Regions from separate parts of the Kluyvera intermedia genome, predicted to be linked through region 2. Evidence: predicted binding sites of a transcription regulator. Region 2 holds the regulator's gene; each other region holds the start of a gene.
The links. Region 2 encodes PurR, which represses purine synthesis genes. Its sites were predicted from a motif close to CANGCAAACGTTTGCNTG; they were not measured.

Region 1 (3,146 bases), 1.4 Mb from region 2:
TATTCTTTGTCGGTCAGGGTCTGCGCCGGGGCGACGGTGATGGAGTCACCGGTGTGAATACCCATGGCGTCAAAGTTTTCGATGGAGCAGACGATGATGCAGTTGTCGTTTTTATCACGCACTACTTCCATCTCGTACTCTTTCCAGCCAATCAGCGACTCATCAATCAGCAGCTCTTTAGTTGGGGAAAGATCCAGACCGCGTTCGCAAATTTCTTCGAACTCTTCACGGTTGTAGGCGATACCGCCACCGGTGCCGCCCATGGTGAAGGATGGACGGATGATGCACGGATAGCCAACGTCAGCAGCAACTGCCAGCGCTTCTTCCATAGTGTGGGCGATGCCAGAGCGCGCGGTGTCGAGGCCGATTTTCTTCATCGCCACGTCAAAACGGCGACGGTCTTCGGCTTTATCAATCGCGTCAGCAGTGGCGCCAATCATGGTTACGCCAAACTCTTCAAGTACGCCCTGACGTTCGAGTTCCAGCGCACAGTTCAGTGCAGTCTGGCCGCCCATGGTTGGCAGGACAGCATCCGGACGTTCTTTTTCGATAATTTTACGCACCACTTCCCAGTGAATCGGCTCGATATAGGTTGCATCGGCCATTTCCGGGTCGGTCATGATGGTCGCCGGGTTGGAGTTCACCAGAATGACGCGGTAGCCCTCTTCGCGCAGCGCTTTACACGCCTGGGCACCGGAGTAGTCAAACTCACACGCCTGACCGATAACAATCGGGCCCGCGCCCAGAATCAGGATACTTTTTATGTCTGTACGTTTTGGCATGGCTCATTAACTCCTGATTATTTCGCGGACTGACGGTATTGCTCAATTAACTCGATAAAATGGTCGAACAGCGGCGCAGCGTCGTGTGGACCTGGGCTCGCTTCAGGGTGACCCTGGAAGCTGAACGCCGGTTTATCGGTACGATGGATGCCTTGTAAGGTGCCATCAAACAGCGATTTGTGGGTTACGCGCAGGTTAGCTGGTAGGGAAGCTTCATCTACCGCAAAACCGTGGTTCTGCGCAGTAATCATCACCACGTTGTTATCGATATCTTTCACCGGGTGGTTGCCGCCGTGGTGACCGAATTTCATCTTGATGGTTTTCGCACCGCTCGCCAGCGCCAGCAGCTGATGACCCAGGCAGATGCCGAATACCGGGACATCGGTCTGGAGGAATTTTTCAATCGCGTCGATGGCATAGTCACACGGAGCCGGGTCACCGGGGCCGTTGGAGAGGAAGATACCGTCTGGATTCATTTTCAGGACGTCTTCTGCGGAGGTTTTAGCCGGTACTACCGTCAGGCGGCAACCGCGGTCTACCAGCATGCGCAGAATGTTGCGTTTCGCACCAAAATCATAAGCAACCACGTGGAAAGGCAGCTCTTCTTCGGACTTCGCTTCCGGCAGTTCACCTGCCAGCGTCCAGCTACCTTGCGTCCAACCGTAGGTTTCCGCAGTGGTGACTTCTTTTGCCAGGTCCATCCCATTTAAGCCCGGGAACGCTTTGGCTTTTTCCAGTGCCAGCGTCGCATCCAGGTTATCGCCTGCAATGATGCAGCCGTTCTGAGCGCCTTTCTCGCGCAGCAGGCGGGTTAACTTACGGGTATCGATATCGGCAATCGCCACGATGTTATGGCGCTTTAAGTAGGAAGAGAGGTCTTCGGTATTGCGGTAGTTGCTGGCAATCAGCGGCAGGTCGCGAATGACCAGGCCTTGCGCATGTACCTGAGAGGATTCTTCGTCAGCAGCATTGGTGCCGACATTGCCGATATGAGGATAAGTAAGAGTAACGATTTGGCGAGAATAGGAAGGATCAGTGAGGATTTCTTGATAACCGGTCATTGAAGTATTGAAAACGACTTCCCCAACCGCCGAACCTGTTGCCCCGATGGCCCGACCGTAAAACTGGGTTCCGTCTTCCAGAACCAATAGCGCTGACTTAATCAAAACACCCTCCAGAGAATATTTACTCGCTTTATTTGCATATTAATGCATAACAATGGTGCAAATCAATGCAAATCTGCTTACCGACGTATTTCTGGCAAACGGCGGCATTCTAGAGACAGCCTCGGCAAAAGTCTACCTTAAAGGACAATTTTTATCATTATTTTGTGGTGTTGGCTAAATCACTCGTTAAAAGCGCCCAAAAAGATCAACTAAGTCATCATAGAAAACGCTTGCGGGGGATGAAGAATGGTAAACCGTTGGAAGGGGCAGTGAAAAGTAGACCAGATGGTCAAAATTTACATTTAAACAACAGAATTAGACATCAAAACACATTAAAACAAGCGACTGACAAATATAATAAGCAAAAAATAGATAAAATAAAGGGCAATAAAATATTGCCCTTTGTAATCAATTAACTATGACTACAATAACCACATCACGATGGGTAATAAGTTGCTATAGATCATTCAAATTCAGCACATCACGCATATCAAAAAGACCATTTGACTTAGCATTAAGCCACAATGCCGATCTGACCGCGCCGTTAGCAAAGGTCATCCGGCTGGAAGCCTTGTGAGTAATCTCCACACGCTCGCCAATATCGGCAAACATCGCGGTATGTTCACCAACGATATCGCCCGCGCGCACGGTGGCAAATCCGATGGTGCCCGGTACACGCTCGCCGGTATAACCTTCGCGGGAATAGACCGCGCAGTCTTTCAGATCTTTATCCAGCGCCCCGGCAATCGCCTCCCCCATCGCCAGCGCCGTCCCTGACGGTGCGTCGACTTTATGACGGTGGTGCGCTTCAATAATTTCGATGTCGGTGTAGTCGCCCATCACCTTCGCCGCTTTCTCCAGCAGTTTAAGCATCACGTTCACGCCAACGCTAAAGTTGGCGGCAAACACAATGGCAATATCCTGCGATGCATCGCGAATGGCCTGCTTACCGGCATCATCAAACCCGGTCGTGCCAATCACCATGCCTTTTGCGTGCTGCCGACAAAATGCCAGATGCGTCAGCGTGCCTTCCGGGCGGGTAAAATCGATAAAGACATCGAAATCGTCTTTTACCGCTTCGAGGCTGCTCTGAACGGTTACGCCAGATTTTCCAACGCCCGCCAGTTCACCGGCATCGCTGCCCAGTAAAGAGGAGCCATCACGCTCGAGTGCCGCCCCCAGTTGTACTCCTTCCATC
Region 2 (3,146 bases):
CGAGATAGCGGACAGTACGTTGCCAAGGGTAAAGATAGCCATCAGGAAAATCAGCGCATTACGACGACCGCGATGTGACAGTAATAGCGTCATCAGCGGCGCGCCAACCATCACGCCAACCGCATAGGCGCTGATCAACATACCGGCGGCGGGAATTGAGACATCAACCCCTTTCGCGATAACCGGCAATAAGCCCATCGGCGAGAATTCGGTCGTACCAATACCAAAGGCCCCAATGGCTAAAGCCAATAAGGGAAAATTAATTTTCATACAAAAGCTCCGCTAAGCCACACGCAATACGCGGCATGACAACATGGGGCAAAAGCATGACATTAATCACAGAAAAACAGAAGTGTACAAAACAGCAAAAGATTATTGCTAATTGGGTAACAATAATACGAGAGGGAGCGGATGCTCCCTCACAGAGGGATTAATGCAATATAGCGGTGAAACTTGCTGCGACGATCAGAGCAAGCGCAATAAAGGTAGTACCGAGTGACAACTTAAGATCGGTGCTCATCAATTTTTCTCCTTTTGATTTCCACAGTAAAACTGCGTTTAATCATTTTTGCACAGTTAATCGTAAAAATCTTCACAGATTTAGCAGGATGTTTGTTTTTGTTCTTCCACTTTGCGCCAGGATAAGTCAAAATTCGACGCTTATTTATAAGCGTACCGGCCATTGACCCCCTCCTGTCGTCCTGTATCGTTTTCCCGGCGAAATGCAATCTGCAAGATTGTACCAGGGTGTGTGAAGGCAAACGTTTTCCTTTCGGTTTTATCAGGGGCAGGCCAGGGTCTGGAGTGAGATGGAATGGCAACAATTAAAGATGTAGCGAAGCGCGCAAACGTTTCCACTACAACCGTATCACATGTAATTAACAAAACCCGTTTTGTCGCTGAAGACACGCGTGAAGCGGTTTGGGCAGCCATTAAAGAGCTGCACTACTCGCCAAGCGCCGTGGCGCGTAGCCTTAAGGTTAACCACACCAAATCGATCGGTTTATTGGCAACCAGTAGCGAGGCGGCGTATTTTGCTGAAATCATCGAAGCCGTTGAGAAAAACTGCTTTGAGAAAGGCTATACCCTAATTCTTGGCAACGCGTGGAATAATCTTGAGAAACAGCGCGCGTATTTGTCGATGATGGCGCAAAAGCGCGTAGATGGCCTGTTGGTCATGTGCTCAGAGTACCCGGAATCTCTGCTCACGATGCTCGAAGAGTATCGCAACATCCCGATGGTGGTGATGGACTGGGGAGAATCCAAAGCTGACTTTACTGACTCCGTGATTGATAACGCCTTTGAGGGCGGTTATATGGCGGGTCGTTATCTGGTGGAACGCGGGCATCGCGATATCGGCGTGATCCCAGGGCCGCTGGAGCGTAACACTGGTGCGGGTCGTCTGGCGGGCTTTATGAAAGCCATGGAAGAGACGATGATAAACGTCCCAACCAACTGGATTGTACAGGGCGATTTTGAGCCTGAGTCTGGCTATCGTGCGATGCAGCAAATCCTGTCCCAGCACCCTCGTCCAACCGCAATCTTCTGCGGTGGCGATGTCATGGCGATGGGCGCACTGTGTGCTGCCGATGAAATGGGTCTGCGGGTTCCGCAGGATATTTCGCTTATCGGTTACGATAACGTGCGCAACTCCCGTTTCTTTACCCCGGCGCTGACGACGATTCATCAGCCAAAAGATTCACTGGGTGAAACGGCCTTCAATATGTTGATGGACCGCATCGTAAGTAAGCGTGAGGTGTCTCAGTCGATTGAGGTGCATCCGCGCCTCATCGAACGCCGCTCCGTGGCCGACGGCCCGTATCGCGACTATCGCCGCTAAGTCCTGATGCGGACGCCTTATTCCGGCGTCCGCAGCCACTCATCGTTTAACGTCTCACTGTCTCCCAGATACTCTAACAACCAGCTTAATGCCGGTGAGGCTTCGCTTTGCTGCCAGGTGAGACAACAGGCTGCATCCGGGAAGGGATTTTCCAGTGTTAATGCGACCCACTCCCCGCTCTCAAGCCACGGTTGCGCCCGATGTCCGGGTACCATTGCCGCGCATAGTCCAGCAGAAATGCAGGTTTCCGACGACGCCCAGTCCGGTACCACCACTCTTTTTTGGTTATCCAGAAGCCAGGTCGTCCGCTTGGGTAGCGAGCGAGAGGTATCCTCAAGCACCAATGAAGGCCAATTGCGCAACACATCATCGCTGAGCGGCCCTTCCATCTTTGCCAGCGGATGCGAACAGGCGACAACGCAGTGCCAATTAAGCTTACCCATGTCGCGAAAGGCAAAACGCCCGCCGATTGGGATGGCCTGGGTCGCGCCAATCGCCAGTTCCACGCGACCATCCGACAACGCATCCCACACGCCGTTGAAAACTTCCTGAAATACGATCAGCTCAACATCGTTAAAGTGGCGATAGAAATCAACAATCATCTGGCGAGTCCGTTCCGGTTTAACGATGTTATCTACCGCAATAGCCAACTGCCCACGCCAGCCGTTGGCAATCTGCTGACACTGTTGGCGGGTGATCTGCATTTTTTTGATAACAGATCGCCCTTCTTTCAAAAACCATGCACCGGCAGGCGTTAGCTCAACGTCCCGGTGCCGCCGTTCAAACAAAGGCACCGCAAGCCATTCCTCTAACTGACGGACGGTATAGCTCACCGCCGAAGGCACACGGTGTAATTCCTGCGCCGCGGCGCTAAAGCTGCCGTTGCGCGCAACGGCATCAACCACTTCTAAGGAATATTCAGACCACATTTTTTGCCTTCAAATATTTTGAATCCATGACTCAAATATTAGCGTTTCACAACCACCATTGCACTCTCTACACTCTGCGCAATTGTTTATTCATGAGAAAAAGGTCGATTTATGCAACCGGGGAAAGGATTTTTAGTCTGGCTAGCAGGACTGAGCGTGCTGGGTTTTCTGGCGACAGATATGTATTTACCTGCCTTTGCGGTTATTCAGGAAGATCTGCAAACACCAGCATCCGCAGTGAGTGCCAGCCTGAGTTTGTTCCTCGCCGGTTTTGCCCTCGCGCAGCTTTTGTGGGGGCCGCTGTCAGACCGCTACGGCCGTAAACCGATTCTGCTGACCGGGTTAACCATTTTTGCGCTGGGCTGCATAGGCATGTT
Region 3 (3,146 bases), 1.1 Mb from region 2:
GAATCGTCCACCAGCAACACGTTCTTATCGCGGAACTCAGCGCGGTTAGCGTTGAGCTTACGGCGTACAGATTTACGACGCAGCTGCTGACCCGGCATGATAAAGGTACGGCCAACGTAGCGGTTTTTCACAAACCCCTGGCGGTACGGTTTATCCAGAATGCGGGCGATTTCCAGGGCGATATCGCAAGAGGTTTCCGGAATAGGAATCACCACGTCGATGTCGAGATCTTCCCATTCACGCGCAATTTTCTCGCCAAGCTTGGTGCCCATATTAACGCGGGCGCTGTAGACGGAAATTTTGTCGATAAAGGAGTCCGGACGCGCAAAGTAGACGTATTCGAACAGGCACGGGTTACTGACTGGGTTATCGGCACACTGACGGGTAAACAGCTGCCCTTTCTCAGTAATGTAGATAGCTTCGCCAGGCGCGACATCACGCAAGAATTCGAAGCCCAACGTATCCAGCGCTACGCTTTCGGAGGCCACCATATATTCGGTACGACCATCGCCAATATCACGCTTGCCCAGCACCAGCGGGCGGATACCGTTAGGGTCGCGGAAAGCAACCATACCGTGGCCGATAATCATCGCCACGCAGGCATAGGCACCGCGGATCTGGCGATTGGTTGCTGCGATCGCGGCGAAAATGTTATCGGCTTCCAGCGGATAGTGACGGAAGTTATCCAGCTCGCTGGCAAAGATATTGAGCAGGATTTCAGAATCGGAAGTGGTGTTGATGTGACGGCGTTTTTCTTCAAACAGCTTTTGACGTAACTCATGCGCATTGGTCAGATTGCCGTTGTGCGCAAGCGTAATACCGTACGGGGAGTTGACGTAGAAAGGCTGAGCTTCAGAAGCACTGGAGCTGCCCGCTGTTGGATAACGCACATGGCCAATACCCATGTTGCCCTGCATACGTTGCATGTGGCGAGCTTCAAAGACATCGCTGACCAGGCCGTTCGCCTTACGCAACCGGAAGCAGTTGTTGGCATCAATGGTGATGATGCCAGCGGCATCCTGACCACGGTGCTGAAGCACCGTTAGCGCATCATAAATCGACTGGTTAACCGGCATGACACCGGCGATACCGACAATACCGCACATACGTCTTTTCCTCGTTCAGCAACGACCCAAGGTTTATACCTTGGGCAAGAAACTTGACGAGCTTTGCAGGTAGTCAAAAAACCATCTGATGACGGGTGAGAAATAGGGAATAAACTGCGAGTGTAGCCAGTCATCGCTTTTCGCCATTCCGGTAAAAGTGTCGAGGAAAAACAAGATAGCGGCGATAATCAGCACCCCACGTAAAGCGCCGAAGCAGATCCCCAATACCCTGTCTGTACCCGACAGACCGGTTTTTTCCACCAGTTGGCCTATCACATAGTTCACGATAGCACCAACGATGAGCGTCACGATAAACAGCGCCGCAATAGCAATCCCATTTCGAACTCGTTCATCTTCAAAGCCCGTAAACCAGACAGACAGTTCCGTGTAGTAATGGCTGGCAACATAGAAGGCACAGCCCCAGGTTACCAACGATAACGCTTCACGAACGAAGCCGCGGATAAGGCTCACTAAGCAAGAAAAGCCCAGTACCGCGATAATGGCATAATCAATCCAGACCATAAATGTCCCACGATTTTACGCCCTGTCATCCAGTTCGGGCGCATTCTAACAGAAAAAGAAAACGTTTGCGTAGGGATTTCCTTCCCTGGCATAAATAAAAAATGGCGCTGAAAAAATATTCAACGCCATCGTTTTTTGGTCGTTTTCAGCGTTGTCCAGACCCCTCACCCTAGCCCTCTCCCCGCAGGGGAGAGGGAACCGTAGAGAGCCGTTGATAAGTTCGGTACCGGCTTTCACTCTCGCCCCTATAGGGAGAGCGACCGCTGAGAGCCGTTGTTAAGTCCGGCACCGACTTTCTCCCTCGCCCCTCTGGGGAGAGCGACCGTAGAGAGCCGTTGATAAATCCAGCTCTGACTTTCTCCCTCGCCCTTCTGGGGAGAGCGACCGTAGAGAGCCGTTGATAAATCCGGCACCGACTTTCTCCCTCGCCCCTCTGGGGAGAGCGACCGTAGAGAGCCGTTGATAAATCCGGCTCCGACTTTCTCCCTCGCCCCTCTGGGGAGAGGGCCGGGGTGAGGGGAAAAACCTTCGCCCTAGTTCGGCGTGTATCCCATCACTACGCCACTTAACCCCGACAACTGTTTCAGCTCGCCAAGCGAACCTTTCAGCTTATCTTTCGAGGCATCTGGCCCTACCAGAATTCGGGTAATTTTACCCTGAACTGGCGTCGAAGGCGACGTGTAAGCACGGTAGCCTGCACCGCGAAGGCTGGCGACAATTTCGTTCACCTTATCGGCATTCTTCAACGCGCCAAGCTGCACGACATAGGCTTTACCTACCGGCGCGGGCTTATCTTCCGCGGCTGGTTTCGGTGGCGGCGCAGTTACGGTAGGTTCGGTAACCGGCTGTGGTTTAGGCTTCGGCTTTTCGACCGGCTTCGGTTTTGGTAGCTCCGCAGCAGGTGGGATCTGTTCCAGATCGCCATTGCCATTGACTGCCAGTCGGCTGGAGTCCAGTGAAGGTGCCGCAGCATCCCCCGCTCTCACCTCTTCGGCAGCCCCCTCAGGCGGCTGCGCTGGCAGAGCCTGAGTCGCTGTAGGCAGCATATCAGGCTCGTCGCGGTCACCCGGTTTTGGCACCAGTGGAATCGCAGCAAATTCATCCTGATAATGTTTTTTTTGCCCGTCAAGCAGCCCTGGCAGCACAATAACGCCCAGCGCAACCAATACTATCGTCCCAACAAGACGGTTTTGAAACTTACTTGCCACCGGCTCTCCCCGCGTCTAACTCTTCCATCACATGCGCTACCGTGTGGAATGATCCACACACCAGCACCGTATCTTCAGGCGCTGCGTCAGCCATGGCGGCATGCCATGCTTGCGCAACGCTGGTATAAAGGGTTCCCGCACGCAGCTGCTCGCGCAGCTGCTGGGCCGTCGCACCGCGCGGTCCTTCAAGAGGCGCGCAATACCAGCTATCGACCACTTCATCCAGGCATGCCAACGTACCGGCAATATCCTTATCATGCAGCATACCAATAACCGCCAGTACTCGCCCGGTTTTCGGCAATGATTTGAG
Region 4 (3,146 bases), 520 kb from region 2:
CTTGAACGATGACCGCCGCCGCGGCGATTTTTGCCCGCTCAACGGCGTCTTCAACGCTATCACCGGTTGCCAGCGCGACGCCCATACGGCGGGAACCGGCGATCTCCGGCTTGCCGAAAAGGCGCAGTTGCACGCCAGCGCCCAGCGCATTTTGCACATTATCAAAAGTGACGTTGCGGCTGGTTAACTGTGGAAGTAACACGGCGGAAGCACAAGGGCCGTACTGACGAATACCGCCAACCGGCAGGCCGAGGAAGGCGCGGACGTGCAGGGCGAATTCAGAGACGTCTTGTGAAATTAGCGTCACCATCCCGGTATCGTGAGGACGCGGTGACACTTCACTGAACACCACATCATCACCACAGACAAACAGTTCAACACCGAACAGACCGTAGCCACCAAGCGCCAACACGACTTCACGTGAGATTTCCTGCGCCCGCGCCAGTGCAAGTTCGCTCATTTGCTGCGGCTGCCAGGATTCGCGATAATCGCCGTCTTCCTGACGATGACCCACCGGTGCGCAAAAATGAACGCCATCTACGGCATTTACTGTCAGCAGGGTGATTTCAAAGTCAAAGTTCACCACGCCCTCAACAATGACACGACCGGCACCTGCCCGTCCGCCCTGTTGTGCGTACTGCCATGCTTGTGCCAGTTGGTCTTCATGGCGAATAAAGGTTTGCCCTTTACCGGATGAGCTCATCACCGGTTTAACGATGCACGGTAGGCCGATATCAATGACGGCCTGACGGAATTGCGCTTCGCTATCGGCAAAGTGATACGCCGAAGTGGGGAGCTTCAGCGTTTCCGCCGCCAGTCGACGGATGCCTTCACGATTCATGGTTAACTTTGTTGCGCGGGCGCAGGGCACCACATGCTGACCGGCCTGTTCAAGCTCAATAAGCATGTCGGTGGCAATGGCTTCAATTTCGGGCACGATAAAGTCAGGTTTTTCCTGCTCAACCAGAGCCTTTAACACCCTCTCATCAAGCATATTAATAACATAGGAACGATGTGCGACGTGCATTGCTGGCGCATCGGCATAACGATCAACCGCAATGACCTCAATCCCTAATCGTTGACATTCAATGGCGACTTCTTTGCCTAATTCACCCGAACCCAAAAGCATTACGCGCGTCGCAGCAGGACGCAGAGCTGTGCCTAATAACGTCATGACCCATTCCACCGTCTATCCAAAATTTGACGCATTATAAACGAAAACGTTTGCGTCTGTCTTGTTATCGCTGTTTTGTCGGCACTATCACCTTAAATTTGCGCATCTTTATGCGTAACAGACATATCCTGACATCTGCTCGCTTAGGCTGGGTTATTAATGCATTTCTACTGGAGGTCATATGTCAGGTTGGCTTAATCAACTGCAATCATTGCTTGGACAGAAATCAGGTGACGGGAAAAAAGATCTCAGCCAGATGCTGGTGCCTGGCGCTTTAGGTGGGCTGGCTGGGTTGCTGGTGGCCAGCAAATCGTCGCGCAAAATGCTTGCAAAGTATGGCACTGGCGCGCTGCTGGTCGGCGGTGGTGCAGTTGCCGGAAGCGTGCTGTGGAACAAGTATAAAGATAAATTGCGTGCAAGCCCGCAAACTGAAACGAAATACGGCGAACCGGCGGCCCCGCTTGATGTTCGTACTGAACGCATGATTCTGGCGCTGGTCTTTGCCGCGAAGAGTGACGGGCATATTGATGCAAAAGAACAGGCTGCCATCGAGCAACAGTTGCGTGAGGCGGGTGTGGAAGAGCAGGGACGGGCGATCATCGCTCAGGCGATTGAGCAACCGCTGGATCCGCAGCGTTTGGCACGTGACGTTCATAACGAAGAAGAGGCGTTAGAGCTTTATTTCATCAGCTGTGCCTCCATTGATATCGATCACTTTATGGAGCGCAGCTATCTGAACGCGCTGGGCGATGCACTGAAACTGCCGCTTGAAGTACGTGAAGGGATTGAACAGGATTTACAGCTGCAAAAACAGCAACTTTAACGGTCAGAACGCAGGTTTTGCTTGCATCGCCGTCTAATTTGTCCACCCTTAGAGGGTGTGACTAAAACAGATGAATAATGAGATGCCACCTAAAGCGAAACGGATCCCCCACACCATGACATTGCATGGTGATACGCGTATTGATAACTACTATTGGCTGCGTGATGACACACGGTCTGAGCCTGCGGTACTTGACTATTTAAAGCAGGAGAATGACTACGGGCGGGAGGCGATGTCCTCGCAGCGCAGCTTACAGGACAACGTTCTTAAAGAGATTATTGACCGAATTCCGCCCCGTGAAGTCTCCACTCCCTATATCAAAAATGGTTACCGCTACCGACAGGTCTATGAGCCGGGACACGAGTATGCGATTTACCAGCGTCAGGCGTTAAACGAAGAAACCTGGTCGCTGCTGATTGATGAAAATAAACGCGCGGCGGACAGTGAGTTTTATACGCTGGGCGGCCTCAATGTTGCGCCAGATAATAATCTGCTGGCCGTTACCGAAGATTTTCTATCACGTCGCCAGTACGGTTTGCGCTTCCGCCATTTGGACAGTGAAACCTGGCTGCCGGAGGTTATTGAAGATGTCTCTCCTGGCGTGGTGTGGGGAAATGACTCACGTACCCTCTATTACGTGCGTCAGCATCCGACCACGCTGCTGCCATGGCAGGTCTGGCGTCATCAGATAGGCGCGCCCACTTCACAAGATGAGTTAATTTATGAGGAAGCTGACGAAGCATTCTATGTCAGCCTACATAAAACCTCTTCACGTAAGTACGTGGTGATTGCCCTTTCCAGTGCGACCACCAGTGAAATGCTGTTGCTGGATGCTGATAAAGCTCATGCACAGCCTCAGTCGTACCTGCCGCGTCGTAAAGATCATGAATACAGCCTCGATCATTATCAGCAGCAGTTCTATCTACGTTCCAACCGTGACGGTAAAAACTTTGGCCTTTACCGCAGCGAAAGCTGGGAAGAGAGCGCGTGGCAAACGGTGATCCCGCCACGTGATACGGTGATGCTGGAAGATTTCACCCTGTTTCGCGATTGGCTGGTGGTGGAAGAACGCCAGCAGGGGTTAATTCGTCTACGGCAGATCCATCGCCACAGTCAGCAGGAGCGGGAAATTGCGTTTGATGACCCCAC

Region 1: carA (glutamine-hydrolyzing carbamoyl-phosphate synthase small subunit) is a predicted target of PurR. The motif match lies at 2,040-2,057, and genes of this name have one in related genera.
Region 3: cvpA (colicin V production protein) is a predicted target of PurR. The motif match lies at 1,683-1,700, and genes of this name have one in related genera.
Region 4: purT (formate-dependent phosphoribosylglycinamide formyltransferase) is a predicted target of PurR. The motif match lies at 1,214-1,231, and genes of this name have one in related genera.

What each region holds. Positions count from the first base shown of each region.
Region 1 is NZ_CP139986.1:3,970,666-3,973,811, forward strand. It holds gene carB (carbamoyl-phosphate synthase large subunit) at 1-782, opposite strand, end outside; gene carA (glutamine-hydrolyzing carbamoyl-phosphate synthase small subunit) at 800-1,948, opposite strand; gene U0026_RS19150 (hypothetical protein) at 2,119-2,364, shown strand; gene dapB (4-hydroxy-tetrahydrodipicolinate reductase) at 2,405-3,146, opposite strand, start outside.
Region 2 is NZ_CP139986.1:2,597,918-2,601,063, forward strand. It holds gene U0026_RS12550 (MFS transporter) at 1-270, opposite strand, end outside; gene cydH (cytochrome bd-I oxidase subunit CydH) at 431-520, opposite strand; gene U0026_RS12555 (hypothetical protein) at 504-683, opposite strand; gene purR (HTH-type transcriptional repressor PurR) at 815-1,840, shown strand; gene punR (DNA-binding transcriptional activator PunR) at 1,858-2,769, opposite strand; gene punC (purine nucleoside transporter PunC) at 2,881-3,146, shown strand, end outside.
Region 3 is NZ_CP139986.1:1,531,635-1,534,780, reverse strand. It holds gene purF (amidophosphoribosyltransferase) at 1-1,106, opposite strand, end outside; gene cvpA (colicin V production protein) at 1,140-1,628, opposite strand; gene dedD (cell division protein DedD) at 2,162-2,836, opposite strand; gene folC (bifunctional tetrahydrofolate synthase/dihydrofolate synthase) at 2,826-3,146, opposite strand, start outside.
Region 4 is NZ_CP139986.1:2,078,364-2,081,509, forward strand. It holds gene purT (formate-dependent phosphoribosylglycinamide formyltransferase) at 1-1,174, opposite strand, end outside; gene U0026_RS10105 (tellurite resistance TerB family protein) at 1,356-1,997, shown strand; gene ptrB (oligopeptidase B) at 2,080-3,146, shown strand, end outside.